Regions from separate parts of the Sphingopyxis sp. 113P3 genome, predicted to be linked through region 2. Evidence: predicted binding sites of a transcription regulator. Region 2 holds the regulator's gene; the other holds the start of a gene.
What was found. Region 2 encodes LexA, which represses DNA repair genes until DNA is damaged. Its sites were predicted from a motif close to GTTCCNCNCTTGTTCT; they were not measured.

Region 1: LH20_RS16790 (DNA-methyltransferase) is a predicted target of LexA. The motif match lies at 3,394-3,409, and genes of this name have one in related genera.

What each region holds. Positions count from the first base shown of each region.
Region 1 covers NZ_CP009452.1:3,475,199-3,487,018, reverse strand. Annotated here, with positions in the region: gene LH20_RS16815 (hypothetical protein) at 1-256, shown strand, start outside; gene LH20_RS16810 (hypothetical protein) at 387-731, shown strand; gene LH20_RS16805 (hypothetical protein) at 795-1,343, shown strand; one part of gene LH20_RS23045 (IS5 family transposase) at 1,396-1,711, shown strand; one part of gene LH20_RS23045 (IS5 family transposase) at 1,711-2,165, shown strand; gene LH20_RS16790 (DNA-methyltransferase) at 2,228-3,328, opposite strand; gene LH20_RS16785 (hypothetical protein) at 3,530-3,898, shown strand; tRNA gene LH20_RS16780 (tRNA-Gly) at 4,051-4,125, opposite strand; gene LH20_RS16775 (tetratricopeptide repeat protein) at 4,301-5,212, shown strand; gene LH20_RS16770 (LON peptidase substrate-binding domain-containing protein) at 5,212-5,862, shown strand; gene LH20_RS16765 (FAD-dependent monooxygenase) at 5,897-7,126, opposite strand; gene LH20_RS16760 (FtsK/SpoIIIE family DNA translocase) at 7,250-9,562, shown strand; gene LH20_RS16755 (LolA family protein) at 9,682-10,335, shown strand; gene LH20_RS16750 (exodeoxyribonuclease III) at 10,696-11,484, shown strand; gene ribA (GTP cyclohydrolase II) at 11,481-11,820, shown strand, end outside.
Region 2 covers NZ_CP009452.1:1,995,224-2,007,043, forward strand. Annotated here, with positions in the region: gene LH20_RS09670 (citrate synthase) at 1-1,032, opposite strand, end outside; gene gltX (glutamate--tRNA ligase) at 1,070-2,500, opposite strand; gene lexA (transcriptional repressor LexA) at 2,714-3,391, opposite strand; gene LH20_RS09685 (molybdopterin molybdotransferase MoeA) at 3,457-4,647, opposite strand; gene moaC (cyclic pyranopterin monophosphate synthase MoaC) at 4,644-5,117, opposite strand; gene trpC (indole-3-glycerol phosphate synthase TrpC) at 5,193-5,978, opposite strand; gene trpD (anthranilate phosphoribosyltransferase) at 5,975-6,973, opposite strand; gene LH20_RS09705 (anthranilate synthase component II) at 6,970-7,560, opposite strand; gene trpE (anthranilate synthase component I) at 7,567-9,090, opposite strand; gene LH20_RS09715 (peptidylprolyl isomerase) at 9,099-11,042, opposite strand; gene tpiA (triose-phosphate isomerase) at 11,204-11,820, shown strand, end outside.

The sequences.
Region 1 (11,820 bases), 1.5 Mb from region 2:
GTCCAAGCAGGAGACGGCCGACGAGCTGGCTGCCCGGCTCGTTCGGGAAGCGCGCACCGAGGCGCTGGACCGCGCCCTTGCGGACCTGCGGAACGGTCGGGAGCCCCGGCAGTCGGACCTCGATGTGTTCAATGGCGAGCCGACCATGAACCTTCGCTACCATGACGCGCGGGACGAGGCCCTTGCGCTGCACGGCGGCGATCTTGAGTGGCAGCGCGACGAGCCGGACCCCGACGATGAGGGGGACGAACAGTGATGCGCCCACCTGGCGGCCCCCGCCACTCGCCACATCCCCATCGCCCGGCGCAACAGAGCCCGTACCCGGCCCAGCCGCCCCGCTCCCCTGGCAGGCCAGACTGCAAACCGCCCAGGGGGAGCAAGAAGCGGTGAACGACCGCAAAATTGCCGCGCTGAATTACACCGCCCGCCCCGGCTCCCGCTGGGCCCAGCTCCGGGTTGGCATGACATGGGGAGAGGCCCGCTCCCTGGGCTTTCTCGCCGGGGAGCTGAATTACCGCATCCGCAAGGGCGACATCGAGTTCGACCTAGGCCCGCGCCGGGAGAACGGCATTGTCGCGGCGGACGAGCCGGGAACGGGCGTCAAACAAGTCAGGTCAGCGGCCCAAGAGCGGCCGTGCTTACGGTGCCGCCAGCCCTTCAAGAGCGAGGGGCCGGGCCATCGCATGTGCAACGTCTGTCGGCACCTGAATGTGAGCCCCTACGCGCTGTAACTCTCGACACTCTCTCGCCAATGTTGCAGTGTCACCGTCCGAGCAAAGGGGCGGAGGGGCTGAGTGCCGGTCAGGGAAACTGTTAATCGCGAGTGGTTCAATCCGAATATCCAGCTTCCGTATCAACTACGGCTGGATGACTTCGCGCTTGCGATGCAGGACGTGTACGACTTCTTCTTTGATGTGAACACGCTGTTCCATGATCGCGGTCTGCCTCGACTAGAGGAAGTGCTTCGGCCTGCGAATATGTCAGGCACCATCTCCGACATGATGACCGCAAGCATGGCACGACACTCCCGTTCGCTCTGCCAGAACAACTTCCATAACGGCCATCCAGACTTGATCGTGCGAGGGCGCTACCAGCTCGACAGCATTCAGGCCGGGGAGCATGGGGTTGAGATCAAGACCACCCGGAAGCGCGGCGGCGCGGTCGACACGCACGGCGCGCGCGATCAGTGGCTTTGCGTCTTCGTATACGAGATCGACCAGGTGACCGAGCCAGCGGCAGAGCGCCGGGCTACCCGGTTCAGCGAGGTCTATCTGGCGCACGTCACTGTTGACGACTTCCGGCGGAACGCGCGCGGTGAGCTAGGCGGTAAACTCATAAACTGAGTTGCGCGAGGCGGCAGTGATTGATTCAAGGCTCGGGAAAGGAGTCTTGGAGATGCGTCGCCGTTTTGAGCTGACAGATTTCGAATGGTCTGTGATCGAGCCGCTGCTTCCGAACAAGCCGCGGGGCGTGCCACGTGTGGATGATCGCCGGGTGATCAACGGGATATTGTGGCGGTTCCGCACAGGCAGCCCCTGGGCGGATATTCCGGAACGCTATGGTCCACACACCACCTGCTACAATCGCTTCGTGCGCTGGCGCAAAGCCGGTGTGTGGGATCGGCTGCTGACGGCAGTTTCCCATGCCTTCGACGGCGAGTTGGTGATGATCGACAGTTCCTCCATCCGGGTCCACCAGCACGGTGCGACCTTAAAAAGGGGGACCCAAATCGCTGCATGGGACGTTCCCGCGGCGGTTTGACGACCAAGATCCACGCACTGGTTGATGGACGAGGCCTGCCGATCCAGCTGCACTTGTCCGAAGGACAGGCGAGCGATTGCAAACAAGCTGATCCGCTGCTCGGCGCCGTGCCGGAAGGCAGCACCTTCCTCGCCGACAAGGCCTATGACAGCGACGCCATCCGCGCGCGGATCACAGCACAAGGCGGCTTCGCCAACATTCCCGCCAAGCGCAATCGCAGGCAGGGCTTTGTGTTCAGCACCTTCCTCTACCGATATCGCAACCTGATCGAACGCTTCTTCGGAAAACTCAAACACGCCAGAGGCTTGGCCACCCGATACGACAAGCGAGCCGACAACTTCCTCGCCGCCATCAAGCTCTTCTCAGCACGCCTCTGGATCAACGCTTATGAGTCCACGGCCTAGGAACTCGCACAGCCACCCTCCATCGCGAGGGAGTGCAGAAGCTGCGGGACAGTTGGGTCTATCTAGCGCAGTGAGCCCAGCTTCGGGATGGCCTCTGCCGCCAGCCTGACAAACTTTGGGTCTGCCTCAACACCGATACTTGCATAGCCCACCGCATTCGCGGCGGCGAGGGTCGATCCTGATCCGGCGAACGGGTCCACGACTACTCCCTCACCAAGGGGGAGCGAGCCGCGCACGACTTGCCGCATGAAGTCCTGCGGCTTGAGCGACGGGTGGGGCGCGATGGCGCGCTCCGCTGCCGAGGTGGGGCTCGACTTGATAACGTCGCCAAAGGGCCGGTCGTCCGACGGTCGCCGAAAGCCGCCCGTCTTCCATTTGCGAAGATTGTCCTGGACCCGCCCTTCAAGGGGGCGGCGCAGCACCACCCAAGGCTCCCATTGCGAGCGCGGCATAACGCTCACCTCAGCAAACTCCTCGTGCGCGTTCTTCGGGCGATCACCGCCACGCATGGTCATGGTGAGCCGGGCGATGCTGCCGCGCAGCTCAAGGCCGCCCTCCGTCATTGCTGAGGCCACGACGTGCTGCAAGAGCGGGTTGGTCGCGACGAGCACGTTGCCGCCTGGCACGATCGCGCGAGCGACGAGGGCACCGAACCGACGAAAGAAGGCGTGGAGCTCCTTGCGGTCTTCGTCCGACATGATGGTGAACCGGGGGAGCGGGGAGCGACGGTGGCCGTCGAACGACGGGGGAATGCGCCAAACACCCCCCTGCCCATTTCGGAGCTTGCTCAGCTCCCTTGGGCTATACTCCGTCAGCCCGTAGGGCGGGTCCGTGACGACCGCGTGAATGGACGCCTCCTCTCGGGCAGCCAGCCAATCGAAACAGTCGGCATGGTACAGCACGGCCTTCTCATGCTCGACGGCCGGTTCAAGCCCGACCCGGTGGACGTTCTCTGCGTCGCCCACGAGCCGATAGCGGCCGCGCGCGGTTCGCTCGAACACCCGGCCGACGTTCAGGTTCAGATAGGAGCGAACCGACGACGGACGCACCGGGCCCAGGTGAACGCTGATGGCTTCACTGATCTGTTTGATCGAAGCGTCGCCCCCAAGCGCCTCCATGTAGCCAATGATGGCGTCCCTGATCTTCCCCGGTGCTGCGGACATGTCGGCTCCCTCGACTGTGTTTCCGCATCTTTGACGTCCCGACGTCAATCTGTCAAGGAATTTATGTTCCTGTTTTGTTCTATACGCAGCCGCCTGTCAACTCATGGCGCGAGTGCGCTGGATAAGCCCACAACATTCGGCTGCGGGGACGTGCCAACGTCCAGCTCCCCGGCACAGACGGCCGGTGCAAAGGAGAACCGCATGACTGACGAAATCCACATGACCGATTGGGCCGCCCTGTTCCGTGAAATCCCAGCCGCCATCCAGCAGCTCGAAACTGATGAGGCGCACTGCGCACCCGAGGTCGCCCGCTTGCTCGACTGTGCCCTGTACGCGCTCAAGGCCGTCAACCCTGTGCGGGCGTGGGACCAGATCGTGCCGATGATCGGCTACCTGGCGGTCCATGCAAACGACAAGCACGGGGAGCGCCTGCCACAGGACACCCGCGACTTTCTCGACCGGGTCGAGGATGCGTTCAGCGACTGGAATTGCACGGTACGCGAGACCGACGAGGTGATGCGGGAGCTTTACGTGCGCGGCGCGCGCAAGCCCGACAGCCGTCCCAACTGACCGGCCCGACCCGCTCGATAACGGCCGCCTGGGCAACCGGGCGGTCTTTTTCTTGCCCTACGTCGGGGAAATTGCCGCGCAAATCTGCTCCCCGGAGCGCTCCCCCGAGGGGAGCCCGGAGGGCTCAAATCGCTGCTAAGTCGTTGGAAAACTGGAGCGGGCGAAGGGATTCGAACCCTCGACCCCAACCTTGGCAAGGTTGTGCTCTACCCCTGAGCTACGCCCGCTCTGGCGGCTGGCGACCGGGTAGGTGCCAGCGGGTGAGGCGCGCGATTAGCACCGGCTTTTGGAGTCGGCAAGCCCTCATTGCGCTTTTCGTGTCTCGAAGGCGCGAAGGGTTGGCATTGGCGGCGTAATTCCCACATAAGCGAGCGAACCGCATAGCAAGGGAGCAATCACATCGTGGCCACTCTGGGTCTGAACCCGCAGGAAAAGGAAGCGGTCGAAGCGTTCCGCCGCGACGTCGTCGAGCCGTCGATGACGAAGCTCGTCATCCTCGATTTCTGGGCGGAATGGTGCGGCCCGTGCAAACAGCTCGCTCCCGTTCTCGAAAAGGTCGCCGCCGACTATGCCGACAAGGGCGTCGTGCTGGCAAAGGTCGATGTCGATGCGAATCGCTTCATCGCAGGCCAGTTTCAGGTCCAGTCGATTCCGACCGTCTATGCCATATTCCAGGGCCAGCCGGTCGCAAATCTCACTAATGCCCGGACCGAAAGCCAGCTGAAGTCCGTGCTCGACCAGCTTCTCGCGCAGCTTCCCATCGAGAGCGATGCGAGCGCCCGCGCGGTCGAGATCGCGCCCTTGATCGAAATGGGCGAAAATGTGCTCGCCGAGGGCGACGGACCGCGCGCGGCGAGCATCTTTACGCAAATCCTCGACATGGCACCCGACAATGCCGCAGCGCATGGGGGCCTCATCCGCGCGCTGCTCGCAGCGGGCGAGATCGAGGCCGCGCAGGCCGCCCTCGACGCCGTGCCCGATGAGGTCGCTGGCGACCCCGCGATCGCGCAGGCGAAAAGTGCAGTCGCGCTCGCTGCCGATGCGCCCGATGCAAGCGAGCTCGCGGCGCTCGAAGCCGCGGTGGCGGCGAATGGCGAGGATCACCAGGCGCGCTTTGACCTTGCCGTCGCCCAGATTGGCGCCGGGCAGCGCGACGCAGCCGCTGACAATCTGCTTCGCATCGTCGAAGCCGACCGCGAGTGGCAGGAAGGCGCCGCGCGTGCGAAGCTCCTTGAACTGTTTGAGGCCGTGGGGCTTGAAGACCCCTGGGTTGCGGCGCAGCGCCGCCGCTTGTCGCTCATCCTGTTCGGCTGATGAGCGAGGCGGCGCCCCTGACCATCCAGCGGATTGCGATCTTTCCGCTGCCCGGTGCAGTGCTGTTTCCGGGGCTGCACCTGCCGCTCCATATCTTCGAGCCGCGCTACAAGGCGATGGTGCAGGAAGTGCTGGCACGCGACCGTCAGATCGGAATGATCCAGCCGCGGCAGATCGCGGGCGAGGAAAGCCGCGAGCCGCCCGCCCTCTACGAGGTCGGGTGCGTCGGACGCATCGTCGATGTCGAGGCGCTCGAAGAGGGGCGTTTCAACCTGATTCTCGAGGGCGTCGCGCGGTTCCGCGTGCGCCGCGAGCTCGACGTCACCACGCCCTTTCGCCAGGTCGAGGCCGAGATTGAAACCGAGGTTGAAACCGATGCCGTCCTGTCGAGCATCGAACGCGCCAGCCTCGAACGCGAAGCGAAGCGCTTTGCGGCGCGGCAGGGCTATGTTGTCGACTGGGATTCGGTCGGCCAGCTCGACGATGCGACGCTGGTCAACGGCATCGCTCAGGTCGCCCCTTTCGATGCGGCGGCGAAACAGGCGCTGCTCGAAGCGACACCGATCGAGGCGCGGGCCGAGCTCGTTATCCAGCTCATGCAGTTTTTCGGCCGTTTCGACGGCGACGACGGGCGCGCGACGCTTCAATAGTGGGGCGGCATTGCCCGCGACCCCGTCCCCTACCCTAAATTTCCGCCCCCGCGAGCAATCGGGGAAGGTCGCCTGATTCGCCGCGCGCTTCGTCCATGAAGAAGCGCTTGAGTGTGGGCAGCCGCTGCACCGCACCAAGCCCCGCGCGGCGGACCGCCGAGGCGGCACGCCCGGGGATACCGAAGAGGCGGGTCAGACCGTCGGTCGCAAGACTGACCATCAGATTGTCGAGCCCGCGCCAGCGCTGGTAGCGCGCGAGGAGAGCCGCGTCGCCGAGGTCGAGCCCGAGCCGCGCGCCGTCGACGAGCACCTCGGCAAGCGCTGCGACGTCGCGAAGGCCAAGGTTGAGCCCTTGCCCCGCAATCGGATGGATGCCGTGCGCCGCGTCGCCGACGAGCGCGATCCGGTCGGTCACAATCTTTGCGCTGTGGTGAAAACCGAGCGGGTAGGTCATCCGCGGCGCCACCAGCTCCATCTGGCCAAGCAGGCCGCCGGCGCGCTTTTCGAGCTCGGCGATGAACCCCCTGTCGCCGAGCTTGGCAAAGGCGGGTCCGTCTTTCTCCGAAACCGTCCAGACAAAGGCCGAGCGGTGCCGTCCCTCGGCATCATCGACGAGCGGGAGCAGGGCAAAGGGGCCTGAGGGGAAGAAGATTTCATGCGCGACATGATCGTGCGGGCGGGCGTGCGCGACCGCGCCGATCATCGCGTGATGATGATAGGACCAGCTCGCGATGCTGAACCCGGCCTCGTCGCGTGTCGGCGAGCGGCGCCCCTCGGCAACGATGAGGAGCGGTGCGGCGAGCCGCTTGCCGTCCGCGAGCGTCAGTGTGACGCCGTGGGCATCGACCGTGCGCGCCGTGACATTCGCCGGCATGTTGAGCCGGACGAGCGGCGCATCGGCAATCGCGGCGGCGAGCGCTAAGCGGAGCTGGCGATTCTCGATCATCACGCCCAGCGCCGGGTCGTCGCTCTGGGTCACGAAATCAAGCTCGCCCGCCTGCCCGCCGTCGCTGACCTTGATCGCGCGGATTGCGCAGCCATGACCCTGAAGCCGGTCGGCGAGCCCCAGTACCTGAAACATCTGCCATGTCGCGCTCGCGATCGCCGAGGCACGGCCGTCAAAGCCGGGAGCGATGGTGGCGACCGGGTCGGCAGGATCGACGACCTGCGAGGAGAGACCGTGATGCGCAAGCGCAAGGGCGAGCGTTTGGCCGACAAGGCCGCCGCCCGAGATCAGGACATCGCTGCGCTGCGCTTCGGTCATGCATGCCGCCCTAGCCCGCCAGGACGCCCTTGGGAAGCGGGCAGGCGGGCCGAGCCGCGCTTGACGCCGAGTCCGGCGCATGCGCATATCGCCGGGACCAACTGCATTGGGGACCGATTTCGCATGGCAAGCCGCAAGGCCGCGACCGCAAAGGCCGATTGGCGCACCGTTTTCCGCGCGAGCATCGCTCGCTCGATGGTCATCGGGGCGGCGGCGGCGCTCGCTCTGTTCACTCTCTTTCTCACTCTCGCGCTCATCACCCACGACAGCACCGATGCCGCGATTCACACGGCGGCGGGCGGCAATCCGTCGAACTGGATGGGAAGCGCGGGGGCCTGGTTTGCCGATCTCCTGCTGTTCGTCGGCGGCGTTCCTGTCGTGCTGCTGTTGCCGCTTTTGGGGATCATGGCATGGCGGCTTTGGGCCCAGACGCCCCAGCCCTATTGGAAGCGCCAGCTGGTCTTCATGCTCGTTGCCATTTCGCTCGTCGGGCTGGGCGCGCAGCTTTGGGCACCCGACAGCGACGCGCCGCTGCCCGCGGGCTGGGGCGGCATTGTACCGCTTGTTCTTGGAAACGCGGTGTCACCGCTGTTCGATCGCGCGGGCGAGCCTGCCGCCGCGCTCCTTCGGATTGCCACTATATTGCTGCTCCTCGTCGCCGGGCTATGGCTTGCCTCGCGCGCCTTGCGGCTCGAAAAGGGATGGGCGAGCCGTTTCCGCCTTCCCGCGGCCGAAAGCAGCCGCACCGCCGCGCCGGCGGCCGCTGCCTCGCCTGCCGAACGCGCAACAAACCTCATGGACCGCGTCGTGCGTCCGCGTCCGCGCGCCGAGCCGAGCGACCGCGCGCCGCCCGAGATCGCAGAGCCCGTGCAGCGCTCGCAGCCCTCCAAGCCCAAGGCCAAGCCCCAGACCGAACTTTTCACCCACTATCACCTGCCGTCGATCGACCTCCTCGCCGCGCCTCCCGAGGGTCCCTCGGGGCAGATCGACAAGGCGGGCCTTGAACGCAATGCGCGGCTGCTCGAATCGGTGCTCGAGGATTTCCAGGTCAAGGGCGTCATCACCGCGGTTCGCCCGGGACCGGTCGTCACCATGTACGAGCTTGAACCCGCGCCGGGTACGAAGGCGAGCCGCGTGTCGAACCTTGCCGACGACATCGCGCGCAACATGTCGGCGCTGTCGGCGCGCATCGCGCCGATCCCGGGCCGCACCGTCATCGGTATCGAATTGCCCAACGCGCACCGCGAGGCGGTCGTGCTCCAGGAAATGATCGGCAGCCAGCTCTTCCAGGATCAGACGGGGGCGCTTCCGATCATCCTTGGCAAGAATATCAGCGGCGATCCCGTGATCGCCGATCTTGCACCAATGCCGCACCTCTTGATCGCGGGTACGACCGGATCGGGCAAGTCGGTCGGTCTCAACGCGATGATCCTCTCGCTTCTCTATCGCCTCGGCCCCGACCAGGTGAAGATGATCATGATCGACCCCAAGATGCTGGAACTCAGCGTCTATGACGGCATCCCGCATCTCCTCGCCCCCGTGGTCACCGAGCCCAAGAAGGCGATCCGTGCGCTCAAATGGGCGGTCGAGCAGATGGAGGACCGCTACCGGATGATGTCGTCGCTGTCGGTGCGCAACCTTGCAGGCTACAACGACAAGGTGCGCGCCGCGCTCGCCAAGGGTAAGTCGCTCGGACGCCGCGTCCAGACCGGCTATGACCCCGACACCGGCCAGCCGGTCTATGAGGAAGAGACGCTCGACTATCAGCCGCTGCCGCAGATTGTTGTCGTCGTCGACGAGCTTGCCGACCTCATGATGACCGCAGGCAAGGAGGTCGAATTCCTGATCCAGCGGCTTGCGCAGAAGGCGCGCGCCGCGGGCATCCACCTCATTCTCGCAACGCAGCGTCCGTCGGTCGACGTCATCACCGGCGTCATCAAGGCGAACCTGCCGACCCGCATCAGCTTCAACGTTACCTCGAAGATCGACAGCCGCACCATCCTCGGCGAAGCGGGCGCCGAACAGCTGCTCGGCAAGGGCGACATGCTTTATGTGCCCGGCGGCAAGCAGATCACGCGCATCCACGGCCCCTTTGTCTCCGACGACGAGGTGCGCGCGGTCGCCGATCACTGGCGCGGACAGGGCCAGCCCGACTATGTCGAAAGCGTGACCGAGGATCCCGAGGACGGCGGTTTCGCGATGGAGGGCGCGCCTGCCGGCGGCGATAGCGCCGAGGACCGCATGTATGCAAAGGCATGCCAGATCGTCGTCGACAGTCAGAAGGCCTCGACGAGCTGGCTCCAGCGCCAGTTGCGCATCGGCTACAACAGCGCGGCGCGGCTCATCGAGCGGATGGAAGACGAGGGTCTCGTGAGCCCGCCCAATCATGTCGGGCGGCGCGACGTGCTGACCGACCAATATGGGCAGCCGCGCTGACGGGGAAGGGGAACCAAGAGCGGTTTCGCGGCTTGAACCTCTCCCAACGCCGGGTTCAGCGCGCATTCAATGCCGCGAGCGCATCTCCGGCGCAACAGAGCCATGAAAATGAGAGTCCTATGAACCTGACCCCTACCCGCAAGAGCCTGACCCGCATCGCCGCCTGGACGCTTGCGCCCGCCGCCGCCGCGGGGCTCGTCTTTGCCGCCCCCGTTCTTGCTGAGACGCCGAGCGCGCTTTCCGCGGTGCAGGCGCACCTCAAGAACACCAGTTCGATGACCGCCGATTTCGTCCAGACAGACCGCAAGGGCCAGCGGCTCAGCGGTACGTTGACTTTGAAGCGTCCGGGCAAGATCCGCTTCCAATATCAAAAGGGCGTGCCCTTGCTCATCGTCGGCGACGGCAGCCGGCTGACGATGATCGATTATGAGGTGAAGCAGGTGCAAAGCTGGCCGGTGAAGAATTCGCCGCTTGGCGCGCTGCTCGATCCCGATCGCGATCTCAGCAAATATGCCAAGGTCCTGCCCACCGGGAGTGACGGGGTGATCAGCGTCGAGGTCAAGGACCCCAAGCGCCCCGAATATGGAACGATCACGATGGTGTTCCTGCGCGATGGAAGCGCGCCAGGCGGGCTGCGCTTGCGCGGCTGGGTCGCGCTCGACTCGCAGAACAACCGCACCCGGATCGATCTCAGCAATCAGAAGTTCAACGTCGCGGTTGCCGATTCCACCTTCCGCTGGACCGACCCGCGGCCGAAGACCCGCGGGCGCTAACCGCTTCGGCTCTGCGAGCTTTGCACCGACGCCGGTCCCCCGAAAAAAGAGGGGGCCGGCGTTCGACGAATGGTAGGCTGAAGCCGACGAACGGTCGCCACACAGCCTTCGGGCGGCTCTCGTTCAGCTTGGCGACAGGCAAGGCGCGCTATCGAAACTCTCGAAGGCGCCGACACGGCCCCCGGCTTTGGGTTTCCCCCTGTTGCCCCACCCGGACGGCCAGGTGTCTTCATTCAAGAGCGTGACGAACGCTGACCTTGAACCCCCGTTCCACCGCCCCTGGGACGGGGGTTTATGATTCGTCTCCCTCGCGCTGCAGCGCCATTGCGAAGGCCGATCCGCGCCGATAGAGCCGACGGCATGACAAGTATCGCGTCCTGGAACATCAACAGCGTCCGCGCCCGTCTCGGCATCGTCGAGAAATTCCTGCGCGAGGAAACTCCCGACATCCTCTGCCTTCAGGAAACCAAGGTCGAATGCGGCCTGTTTCCCAAGGCGATGTTCGAGGCGCTCGGCTACACCCACATCGTCACCAACGGCCAGCGCATGCACCACGGCGTCGCAATCGTCAGCCGGGTGCCCCTTGCCGATGTGCGCCAATATGACTGGCAGGCGAATGGCGAGGCGCGCCATATCGGGGTGACGCTCCCGTCGGGCGTGCGGCTCGACAATGTCTATATTCCCGCGGGCGGCGACATTCCCGACCGCAATCTCAATCCCAAATTCGGGCAGAAACTCGACTTTTTCGGCCGCATGACCGAGTGGGCGGGGACGCTTGCGGGGGCGCCGACCGTGCTCACCGGCGATTTCAACGTCGCGCCGCTCGAAAGCGATGTGTGGAACCACAAGGCGCTGCTCGACGTCGTCAGCCATACGCCGATCGAGGTCGAGACGCTGGCCCGCCTCCAGGCAGCCGCCGACTGGGTCGATCTCGGGCGCCACTTCATTGCGCCGCCGGCCCCGCTTTTTACCTGGTGGAGCTACCGGGCGAAAGATTGGGAGGCGTCGAACCGCGGTCGCCGCCTTGATCATATGTGGGTGACGCCTGCCCTCAAGGACGAGGCCATCGCGCACCGCGTTGTCCAGCCTGCGCGAAGCTGGGAGCGACCCTCGGACCATATTCCGCTGGTGACGGAGTTTTCCTTTTGAGCGATGCGGCCGGCGAGGGCGCCCGCCGGGCGGCGCGCGCGATCGACGCGCTGCGCCGCGGCTGGCCGCTGCGCGTCGCGGCCGAGGACGGCACGCTCGATTTGCTGGCGGTCGAGAGCGCGCGCGATGCAGCGCTTGCACAGTTCGCCAGCAGCGACGTGCTGCTTTCGGGCGAGCGCGCCGTGACCCTGAAGCTCACCAACCAGCGCGCGGCGGCAACGCCCGGGCCGGTGCGGCTCGCAGGCGCGGCGACGAGCGTCGCCGAAGCGCTCGCGATCGCCGACCCGGCGCTCGATCTTGCGCATCCCTTCAAGGGTCCGTTCCGCACCATGGCGA
Region 2 (11,820 bases):
CTCAAGCTGCAGGGCCACGTCGAACATGGGATCATTGACCTTGAGCGCGGCGAACACCTCGCGCACCGTCTTCTGCATCACGGTCGCGCGCGGGTCGTAATTCTTGTAGACGCGGTGGCCGAAGCCCATCAGGCGGAAGGGATCGTCCTTGTCCTTCGCCCGCGCGATATATTCGGGGATGCGCTCGGGCCGCCCGATCTCGCGCAGCATGTTGAGCGCGGCTTCATTGGCGCCGCCGTGCGCCGGACCCCACAGGCAGGCGATGCCCGCCGCGATGCAGGCAAAGGGATTGGCGCCCGAGGAACCGGCAAGGCGGACCGTCGACGTCGACGCATTCTGCTCATGGTCGGCGTGGAGGATGAAGATGCGGTCGAGGGCGCGCACGACGGCGGGGTCGACCTGATATTCCTCGGCGGGGACGCCGAAGGTCATGCGCAGGAAATTATGCGTATAGCCAAGGTCGTTGCGCGGATAGACGAACGGCTGGCCGACCGAATATTTATACGCCATCGCCGCAATCGTGGGCATTTTCGCGATGAGTCGGTGGCTGGCGATCATGCGCTGGTGCGGATCGTTGATATCGGTCGAGTCGTGATAGAAGGCGCTCAGCGCACCGACAACGCCGCAGAGGATCGCCATCGGGTGCGCGTCGCGGCGGAAGCCGCGGTAGAAGGTCGCGAGCTGCTCGTGGACCATCGTGTGGCGGGTGATGGTGTTGTCGAACCGGGTCAGCTCGTCCGCGCTCGGCAGTTCGCCGTTGAGCAGCAGATAGGCGACTTCCATGAAGCTTGAATGCTCGGCGAGTTCGCCAATCGGGTAGCCGCGGTGGAGCAGCACGCCCTCGTCGCCGTCGATGTAGGTCAGCTTCGACTCGCAACTCGCGGTCGAGGTGAAGCCGGGATCATAGGTGAAGGCGCCGGTCTGACCATAGAATTTGCGGATGTCGACAACATCGGGGCCTACGGTTCCCGACAAAATCGGGCTCTCGATGCTCGTGTCACCCAGGGTGATTTTGGCGGTCGGTTCGGTCATGTTTCTTCCCCTGTGTGGAGGGCCAAAGGCAATGTGGCTACGCCCCTGCCGGAAAATTGTGCGCTGCGTCAAGTCGCGCCAGACTGGCGTCGCGGCCGAGCAGCAGCAACACGTCGAAAATTCCCGGCGACACGGCGCGGCCGGTCAGCGCGGCGCGCAGCGGCTGGGCAAGCTTGCCGAGCCCCAGCTCTGCAGTTTCGGCGGTCTCGCGAACCGCCGCTTCGATGCTCTCGCTGGTCCAGTCGGTGAGACCCCTGAGCCGCTCGGTCACATCCAAAAGGAGGCCCTCGGGCGCATCGCGCAGCAGCTGGGCGGCCTTCTCGTCCATCTCCAGTTGATCAGGCAGAAAGAGGAAGACGGCGCCCTCGGCGATTTCGCCGAGCGTCTTCGCGCGCGGCTTGAGCGCGCCCATCGCGCGGGTGAGGAGCGCGCGGTCCGCATCGTCAAGCGGCCGTCCGACCAGCGCTTCGACGCGCGGCGCAACGAGGCCGGCGAGCCGCGAATCGTCCGCTTCGCGAATATAATGCCCGTTCAGATTCTCGAGCTTCTTGAAGTCGAAGCGCGAGGGCGAACGGCCGACATTGGCGAGGTCGAACCATTCGATCGCCTGCTCGCGGCTGATGATCTCGTGATCACCATGCCCCCATCCGAGCCGCAACAGGTAATTGTTCACGGCCTCGGGAAGATAGCCCATCTCGTCCCGGTAGGCATCGACGCCGAGCGCGCCGTGGCGCTTCGACAGCTTCGCACCATCGGCGCCGTGGATCAGCGGGACATGCGCGTAGACGGGCTCGCGCCAGTTCATCGCGCGGATGAGCGCCGATTGGCGGAACGCATTATTGAGATGATCATCGCCCCGAATGATGTGCGTCACCCCCATGTCATTGTCGTCGACGACGACGCTCAGCATATAGGTCGGCGTTCCGTCCGAACGGAGCAGGATGAAGTCGTCGAGCTCGGCATTCTGCACCGTCACCTCGCCCTGGACGCGGTCGTGGATGGTCGCCGAGCCCTCCTGGGGAGCGCGCAGGCGGATGACGTGCGGCGCTTGAGGGTCGCCGTCATCCCGATCCCGCCACGGACTGCGCACCCGGAAGGGTACGCGCCTTTCCTGCGCCTCGGCGCGCATGGCGGCAAGCTCGTCCTGCGTCAGGTAGCAGCGATAGGCCTCACCCCGCGCCAGCAGGTCGTGCGCGACCTCGGCGTGCCGGCCCGCGCGCGCAAATTGATAGACCGCCTCGCCATCCCAATCGAGATCGAGCCACTTCATGCCGTCGAGAATCGCGTCGATCGCGGCCTCGGTCGAACGCACCCGGTCGGTGTCTTCGATCCGCAACAGGAATTTGCCGCCGTGGTGGCGCGCAAACAGCCAGTTGAAAAGCGCGGTACGCGCGCCGCCGATGTGCAGGAAGCCGGTGGGCGAGGGGGCGAAGCGGGTCACCACGGCACTGCCGGTCGCTTCGGTCAAATCAGTCTGGTCTGGGGTTGCCACCACGAAGTCTTTCACTCGTTTTTGCCGTCGCCGGCGGGGGCCGGGACGGATCGGGGGTGCCCCTAGCATGGCGACATGGCCGCTTCAAACGCCCATTCGCGTCAGCGCCGCCCCGTCGGTGCGGCGGGCCAAATTCCCATGGGACGCCCGCGCTACGCCGCGCACATTGGCGGCGGCGGAGGCTCGAGGTCAGTGGTAGCGGCGAAGCAACCCGGAAAGTCGCCCTTGAACCATGACGCGCTCGGCCTCGTAGCGCTGCGGCTCGTAAGCGCTGTTCGCCGGGTCGAGGCGGATCATGCGGCCCTCGCGGCGGAAATATTTGAGCGTCGCGTCCTGCCCGTCGACCAGCGCGACGACAATGTCGCCTTCGCGGGCGGTGCTGGCTTTCTGGATCAGCGCATAATCGCCGTCGAGAATACCCGCCTCGATCATGGAGTCGCCCGAAACTTCAAGCGCATAATGCTCGCCCGAACCCAGGAGCGCGGCCGGAACCGAAAGCTGGTTGTGATCTTCGAAGGCCTCGATCGGCACGCCCGCGGCGATACGGCCGTGAAGCGGAACCTCGATGATGTCGTTCGCAGCGATCGGCCGCGCCGCTGCAGGCTTGCGCAGCGGCAGCACATTATGGTCGCTCGGCGCCTTCGCCCTTGCAGCTTCGGGAAGCTTCAAGACCTCCAGCGCGCGCGCACGGTTCGGGAGGCGACGCAGGAATCCTCTTTCTTCAAGAGCGCTTATCAAGCGATGTATGCCCGATTTCGACTTGAGGCCCAGTGCCTCCTTCATCTCTTCGAACGAGGGCGAAATGCCGCTGGCGTCGAGCCTTTGCTGGATGAAGTGGAGCAGTTCGTGCTGCTTAGCGGTCAACATCACTCGATCTCCATAAGTGGCTCGCCGGACATAAGGAGAACGATAGTGGAACAGAGCGGAACTTGTCAAGCAATCGCGATATAGTCAGCGCTTTCGAGCGGCGCGCGCGCGGGCGCGCGCGGCTCGCGGATCACGAGCGCATTGGCGGCGGCGAGCGGAACGGTCTGGCCGCTGTCCTGCGAGGCAAAGGGGGTGAGGCCGTCTGCATCGAGACGGGCGCGCAAATAGTCTCGCCGCTCGCCACCCGCCGCGAGCGGCGCTGCGAGCGGCGCCTGGCGGACGAGCGGGAGCGGCGCGCGCGCGCCCGCGAGATGGCGGACGAGAGGGAGGAGGAACAGCGTTGCGGTGACGAACGCGGAAGCGGGATTGCCCGGCAGGCCGAGCAGAGCGGCCGTGCCGATCGTCCCGGCGACGAGCGGCTTGCCAGGTCGCATCGCGACCTTCCAGAAATCGACCGACCCTCCCGCGCCGGCGAGCGCGCCTTGGATATGGTCATGATCGCCCACCGAGGCCCCCCCGATCGTGACGATGACGTCATGATGTCGCGCAAGATCGCGCAGGACATTCGCGATCAGCGTGCGATCGTCGGGTGCATGAAGGGGCAGGCCCACCTCGGCCGCCTCTTCCTTAAGCATCGCGGCGAGCATCGCACCATTGCTGTCGGGTATCTGGCCCACGCCAAGCGGATGACCCGGCGGGACGAGTTCGTCGCCGGTGGTCAGAATTGCAACGCGGGGGCGGCGGCCTACCGCTGCCGCAGGCGCGCCTGCCATGATCGCGGCCGCGATCGCGCCGGGCGTAAGCCGCGCCCCAGCGGCAAGCAGGCACGTCCCCGCGGCAAAGTCGCCAGCGCGCGCGCGCACATGTTTTCCGCGCGCCGCCGGGCCTTCGCCGGTCAGCACCAGGGCCGCGCCTGCTTCCGCGACATCCTCTTGTACCACCACCGTATCGGCGCCGGGGGGAAGCATTGCACCGGTAAAGATACGCATTGCCTCGCGCGCACCGATCGCGCGCGACGGCATCGCGCCCGCAGCCACCTCGCCCGTGATCGACCATGGCCCTGGAAGATCCTCGAAGCGTATTGCATAGCCGTCCATCGCCGATAGCGCGGCGGCGGGTTGATCGCGCAGCGCTGTGACATCTTTTGAAAGAAAACGGCCAACCGCATCGGTAAAGGGGATATTCTCGGGTGCAAGCGGTGCGGCGAGCGCCAAGATGCGTGCCTGCGCTTCCTCGACGCTCAAGAGCAGCTTCATTCGGCGCGCCAGTCGCCTGAGCGGCCGCCGCTCTTCTCCAAGAGACGGATGCCCTCCAGCACCATGGCCCGGTCGAGGGCCTTTGCCATATCGTAAAGCGTGAGAAGCGCGACCGAGGCGGCGGTCAGGGCCTCCATCTCCACCCCCGTGGGACCGGTTGTCGCGGCACTCGCGCGAACCAGGATGCCGCCGTCTTCCCAGGCAAAGTCCACCGTCACCTTGGTAAGCGCGAGCGGGTGACACAGGGGAATAAGATCCGCGGTGCGCTTTGCCGCCATGATCCCGGCGATCCGTGCGGCGGAAAGCACGTCCCCTTTGGGCATGTTCCCGGCGCGAATCGCCGCAAGCGCCGCCGCCGCCATGCGGATCCGCCCTTCCGCAATCGCAAGCCGCTCAGTCGCCGGCTTGGCGCCAACGTCCACCATATGCGCTGCGCCCGTTTCGTCGAGGTGAGTCGGTTTGTCTTTCATCGCGGTAAGCGAAGCAACGCAGGGCAGAAAAGGCAAGGGGGGGAGCGGTGAGGGGCAGGGGGCAAGGCCCGAGCCTCATCCCTCAAGCAATGCCTTGGTCGCGGCGGTGACGTCGCTCTGGCGCATCAGACTTTCTCCCACGAGGAAGGCATGGACGCCGTTTGCCGCGAGCCGCGCGCAATCGGCGTGCGTTGCAATGCCGCTCTCGCCGACGAGGAGAGTCCCTGCCGGTACCAGCTTTGCGAGGCGCTCGGTGACGGCAAGGTCGGTCTCGAAGGTGCGTAGGTCACGGTTGTTGACCCCGATCAGGCGCGATTCGAGCCGGGTAAGTGCGCGCTCGAGTTCGGCCTCGTCGTGAACCTCGACGAGAACGTCCATGCCGCGTTCGCGGGCGGCCGCCTCGATCTCGCGCATCGCGCCGTCGTCGAGCGCGGCGACGATGATCAAGATCGCGTCGGCGCCGATCGAGCGCGCTTCGGCGACCTGCCAGGGGTCGATCATGAAATCCTTGCGCAGCACCGGGAGGCTGCACGCCGTGCGCGCGGCGATCAGATACTCCTCATGCCCTTGAAAATAGGGCGCATCGGTCAGAACCGAAAGACACGCCGCGCCGCCTGCTTCATAGGAGCGTGCATGCTCGGCAGGGTTGAAATCTTCGCGGATCAACCCTTTGGACGGCGAAGCCTTCTTGATCTCTGCAATGAGACCGAGGCCGCCCGCGGCGATTCTTGCCTCGAGCGCTGCGGCAAAACCGCGCACAGCGCCGCCGTCGACGGCGTCGAGCGCGGCGATGGACCGCGACTTGCGCCGCTCGGCGACTTCGACCGCTTTGGTCGCGAGAATTTCGGTCAGTCTGTTCATTTATAGGCGATCCAGCAGTTGAGCAGCGCGTTGGCGAGCCCTTTGTCGATCGCCTCGGCGGCTTCCTCGACCCCGTCCACAAGGGTTTCCGCGTGGCCTGCGACGACGAGGGCTTCGGCTGCATTGTAAAGGACCGCGTCGCGGTAGGCGCTGTGCTCGCCCATCAAAAGCGCGCGGAGCGCCTTCGCATTATAAGCTGCATCGCCGCCGCGAATGGCCGAAATGGGGTGCGTTGGCAGGCCCGCATCGGCGGACGTGCTGCGCTGCATCCGCACCCCTTCTGCGGTGATGACCGCGACTTCATTGCCGCCCGCCAGCGACAGTTCGTCGAGCCCTTCGTCGCCCGAGATCACGCGCGAATGATCGGTGCCAAGCTGGTGGATCGCCTCGGCATAGACGGGCACATAGGCAGGGCGCGCAATGCCGATGAGCTGACGCCGGACGCGGGCCGGATTGGCGAGCGGCCCCATGAGGTTGAAAATGGTGCGGCGGCCGAGCGCCTTGCGGATCGGCATGATGCGCTTCATCGCCGGGTGATGGTGCGCAGCGAAGAGGAAGCAGATGCCCAGATCGGCAAGCTGCGCCGCCGCTGTCTCGCTCGCGCGCGTGAGGTCGAGGCCGAGCGCTTCCAACGTATCGGCGGCGCCCGCCTTCGAAGACGCGGCCCGGTTGCCGTGCTTGGCGACGGGGACCTCGCACGCCGCCACCACGATCGACACGGCTGTCGAGACGTTGAGCGTATGATGACCGTCGCCGCCGGTGCCGCAAACGTCGATCGCGCCTTCGGGGGCATCGACCGGGATCATCCGCTCGCGCATCGCCTGCGCGGCCGCGGCGATCTCGACCATCGTTTCGCCGCGGTCCGAGAGGGCCGCAAGGAAGGCGGCCACCTCTTCATCCTCGCCGCCTCCGTCGAGCATCGTCTCGAAAGCATGCGCTGCCTCGTCGGGACCGAGAAGCGCGCCGGGGTCGGGGAAGGGGCCGAAGCGGCTCATGCCGCCCGCCGCTCGGCGACCGGCAATCCGGCGATCCGGAGGAAATTGGCGAGCATTGCGTGGCCGTGTTCGGTTGCGATGCTTTCCGGGTGGAACTGGACGCCGTGGATCGGCAGCTCGACATGGCGAAAGCCCATGACCGCGCCGTCGTCGCTGGTTGCGTTGATGGCGAGAACGGGCGGAATCTCGACGACTTCAAGACTGTGATAGCGCGTCGCGGTGAGCGGCGAGGGAAGATTGGCGAAAAGCCCGGTCCCGTCGTGGCAGACGGGCGAGGTCTTGCCGTGCATCAAATGGCCGCGCTGGACGATGCCTCCGAAATGCTGGCCGATCGCCTGATGTCCGAGGCAAACGCCGAGCAGCGGCGTCTTTGCCTCGGCGCAGGCTGCGACAAGCTCGAGACTGATTCCGGCCTCGTTGGGCGTGCACGGGCCTGGCGAGATGAGAATCGCGTCCGCACCGCTCGCCATGGCTTCGGCAGCGCTCAGCGCGTCATTGCGCTCGACCCGAACTTCAGCGCCGAGCTCGACCAGATAGTGGACGAGGTTGAACGTGAAGCTGTCGTAATTGTCGATGACGAGGATCATGATGCCCTACTGCCCGTAACCTGGGGTGCCCGCAAGCCGCACCGCCTCGCGCGCAGCGGCGAAGAGCGCTCCCGCCTTGGCCTCGCACTCGCGCTGTTCATATGCAGGGTCGCTGTCGGCGACGATGCCCGCGCCCGCCTGGACGTGCATTTCGCCGTCCTTGACGATCGCCGTGCGCAGCACGATGCAGCTGTCCATATTGCCGTCGGGCGCGAAATAGCCGACGCCGCCCGCATAGGGCCCGCGCGCGTCGGCTTCGAGCTCGGCGATGATCTGGCACGCACGGACCTTGGGCGCGCCGCTGACCGTCCCCGCCGGGAACCCCGCAAACAGCGCGTCGATCGCGTCCTTGTCGGGTGCGAGGCGCCCGATGACGTTCGACACGATATGCATGACGTGGCTGTAAAATTCGACCGTATAGCTGTCGGTGACGGTGACGCTCCCCCCTTCGGCGGCGCGGCCGACATCGTTGCGGCCAAGATCGAGCAGCATCAGATGCTCGGCGCGTTCCTTGGGATCGGCGAGCAGGCTTTCGCGGTTCTCGGCATCCTCGGCGCTGGTCCGGCCCCGGGGGCGGGTGCCCGCGATGGGCCGGATAGTGATCTCGCCGTCGCGCACGCGAACGAGAATCTCGGGCGACGAGCCGATCAGTGCGAAACCGGGAAGGTCGAGGAAATAGAGAAAAGGGGAGGGATTGATGCGGCGCAGTGCGCGATAAAGATCGAACGGCGGAAGGTCGAACGGCGTCGAAAAACGCTGCGAGAGCACAACCTGAAAAATGTCGCCTGCCGCAATATAGTCCTTCGCGGTGCGGACCATTTCGGCAAAGCGCTCGGGCGTGGTCGCGGCGTTGCGGACGATCGCGTCCGGCTCAGCGTCCGTGGTCGCACGCTGGGTCTGCGCGCTCTGGCTTGCAAGCCGCGCGGCGATGCCGTCGAGCCGGTCCTGCGCTGCGTCGATCACCCGGTCGATTGGCGCGCCTGCATCGGGCCAGATCGGTGCGATGAGGAACAATTCGTCGGCGAGGCGGTCGAACACGAGGATCGTCGTCGGGCGTACGAAGATCATGTCGGGAAGTTCAAGCCCCGCGCCGGGGGCGCGCGGCACGCGTTCCTCGACGAGGCCGATGGTCTCATAGGCGAAGAAGCCGACGAGCGTCGCGAGCGCCTTGGGCAGTCCGGCGGGCACGTCGAAGCGGCATTCGGCGACGAGGTCCCGCAGCGCCTCGAGCGCGGGGCCCGCCACGGGCACGAACGCAGCCTTGTCATGGCGCCAGTCGCGATTGATCCGCGCGGCGTTGCCATCAACCTCGAAAATCAGGTCGGGATCGAGGCCGAGAAGGCTGTAGCGACCGCGCGTCTCACCGCTTTCGACCGATTCGAGCACCCAGTCTCCGCGCCCCGCCTCGATCAGCTTGAGCGCCGCCGACACCGGCGTCTCGACGTCGGCGATCAGGCGCTGCCAGACCACCGCGCCACGTCCCTGCGCCAGCGCCTCGAGCGCGGCGGCCCTGCCTTCGAGCGCCGTCATCCCGGGGGCTACTGCGCCGGCGCCGTGCCGGTCAGCTCCTTGCGCAGCTGCTCGAGCAGGTCCTTGTTGATCTTCACGCCGGCGCGGCGCTTCGCCTCGGCGACGAGCTGGCCGACCAGTTCGTTGCCGAACGCCGGGCCGAGCGGCTGCGCAATCGCAGCGACGCGCGCGGGGTCGATATCCTTGGGGTTCGGCCGGTCGACCTCTCCGAGGGCGATGACCATCCACCCCCGATTGCCGGGGAGTTCAAGCGTCTTCACACTGCCTTGTGCCATCGAGAAAAGAAGCGCGAGCTCGGGCGGCACCGGCTGGCCATTCTGGCCGAGTTCGGCGCGGCTGCCGCCGATCGTCTGGACCGAGCCGACGTTCGGACCCGCTTCGCGCGCCGCGGTCGCAAGGTCCTTGCCGCCTTCAACGGCTTTCACGATCGCGCGCGCCTTGTCGCGCGCCACTTTCTGACCCTCCGCAAGGCGCCAGTCGGCAAGAAGGCCAGCGCGAATTTCCGCGAAGGGGGGCGGGGCGGCCGCGACGATCGATTTCACCGCGAAGACCGCAAACTTTTCGTTCTCGGTAATCGTCGCGAGCTGGCCTTCGCCCTCCGCGCTCGCCTGAAAGGCCTGTGAGATCATCGGTGCCAACTCGGGAGGAAGCGCAAAATCAGGTTGCGTCGGCGCACGGCCGGTGGGGAGCAGCGCGGGCGTCTCGACGAGCTGGAGCTTGCGGTCGCTTGCAACCTCCTCGATCGCGGCGCCCCCGTTCACAGCGTCCTGGATGGCGTTATAATAGTCGACGATCGCCTCGTTCGCCTTGTTCTTGGCAAGTTCTTCGCGAATTTCGGCGCTCGCATCAGCAACAGTGCGTGCGGGCTTGACAGTAATATTCTCGACGCGTGCCACGGCCCAGCCGAGTTCGGTCTGCGTCGGGCCGAGAAGCTCGCCTTGCTTGGCGGCAAAGCCGGCCTTGGCTGCAGCTGCGCTCGTTGTGGCCGCATAAGCGGACTGCGTAAGGTCTCCCGTGGTCGCGGCGGACAGCCCTGCCGCCTGCGCCGCTGCGGCAAGGGAGGCACCGCTGCGCACCTTGGCTGCGATCGCATTTGCTGTGGCCTCGTCGGGCGCGATCACCTGCGCGAAACGGCGCGTCTCGCTCGCGGCGTAACGCGCGGCGTTGGCCTTGTAGACATCGGCGACCTCGGCGTCGGTCACCGCGGGCACCGGCACGGCGCTGCGGTCGAATAGTGCATATTGAATCACGCGGCGCTCGGGGACCGTATAGCGCGAGAGGTTCTGCGAGAGATATTTGCGCAGCACCGCATCGCCCGGATCGGTGGTGGGCGCAAAGGGGCTCGCGGGGACGAAAGTTGCCGACCCGCGCCGCTTTTCGAGCAGCAGCGCGGCATAGGGCTGTGCCATCGCCGCGGACACCCGGGGCATCCTGCCGATCGGTTCGGCGATCTGTTCAAGAAGCACCTGCTGAGCCACATCGCCGCGCAGCTGCGCCTCGCTGATCCCGTTCTGGCGCAAAAATGCCTGATAAGCCCCCTGATCGAAGCGGCCCGACACGCCAGCGAAGATCGGCAGATCGGCAATGCGCCCGTCGATGAGGCGCTTGCTGACACCAAAACCCATCTTCTTCGCAAGCTGCTCGAAGGCCGCGCCTTCGATGAGCTGGTCGAGCACCTGGTCGAGCCCGCCCGATTCGACGAACGCCGCCTTGGTGAGCCCCGGCTGCTGCTGGCGCGCCTGGTTATAGGCGAGATTCACGCGGTCGCGCAGCTCGCCGACTCCGATGTCGGTGTCGCCCACCTCGGCAACCGTAGCACCGCCAAGCCCGCCAAAGGTCGAGTTGCCGGTGACGTCGCTCAATGCAAAGGCGACGCCCACCAGGACAACGAAGGCGAGTGCGAGAAACTTGCCGATCGCGGAAGAGAAGAGGTTGCGGATCGCGGTGATCATCGGGCGGGCAATCTTTCGAGTGGGCGCCAAAGGCGCGGTTGGGCGCTGCTTTAGAGCCTGAGTAGCGCAGATGGAAGCCTTGTCATTGCCCGGCTTGCCTAGCGCCACCGCGCCCGGCTAGGGGCCTGAGCATCGGAAACAAACGGTGATGGAGCGGAGCGATGGCACGGCGCAAATATGTGGTCGGCAACTGGAAGATGAACGGTCTGCGCGCGGGGCTGGGCGAGGCCGAGGCCATTTTTGCTGCGGCCAGGGACCACGCGCCCGTTGATGTTGCGCTCTGTCCTCCTTTTACGCTGATCGGTGCGATGGCGGCGTTGGGCGGCACGGTCGGTGGGCAGGACTGCCATGCGCAAAGCGCGGGGGCCTTTACCGGCTCCGTCGCGGCGCCGATGCTTGCCGATGCCGGTGCGAGCCTCGTCATCGTCGGACACAGCGAGCGGCGCGACGGGTTTGGCGAAACCAACGCCGACGTGAAGGCGAAAGCCGAGGCAGCGCTCGCTGCGGGTCTCGCCGTCATCCTGTGCGTTGGCGAATCCCGCGCCGTGCGCGATTCGGGCGGCGCGATCGATCATGTGCTGAAGCAGATACGCGAATCCTTGCCCGACGATTTCGAGAGGGCAGCCCTTGCCATCGCCTATGAGCCCATCTGGGCGATCGGCACCGGGCTCGTTCCGACAATCGAGGATGTCGCTGCGATGCATGGCTCGATCCGCGCGGCGCTCTCCGAACGGATCGGCGCCGGGGCGGCCGAGGTGCGTCTCCTGTATGGTGGCTC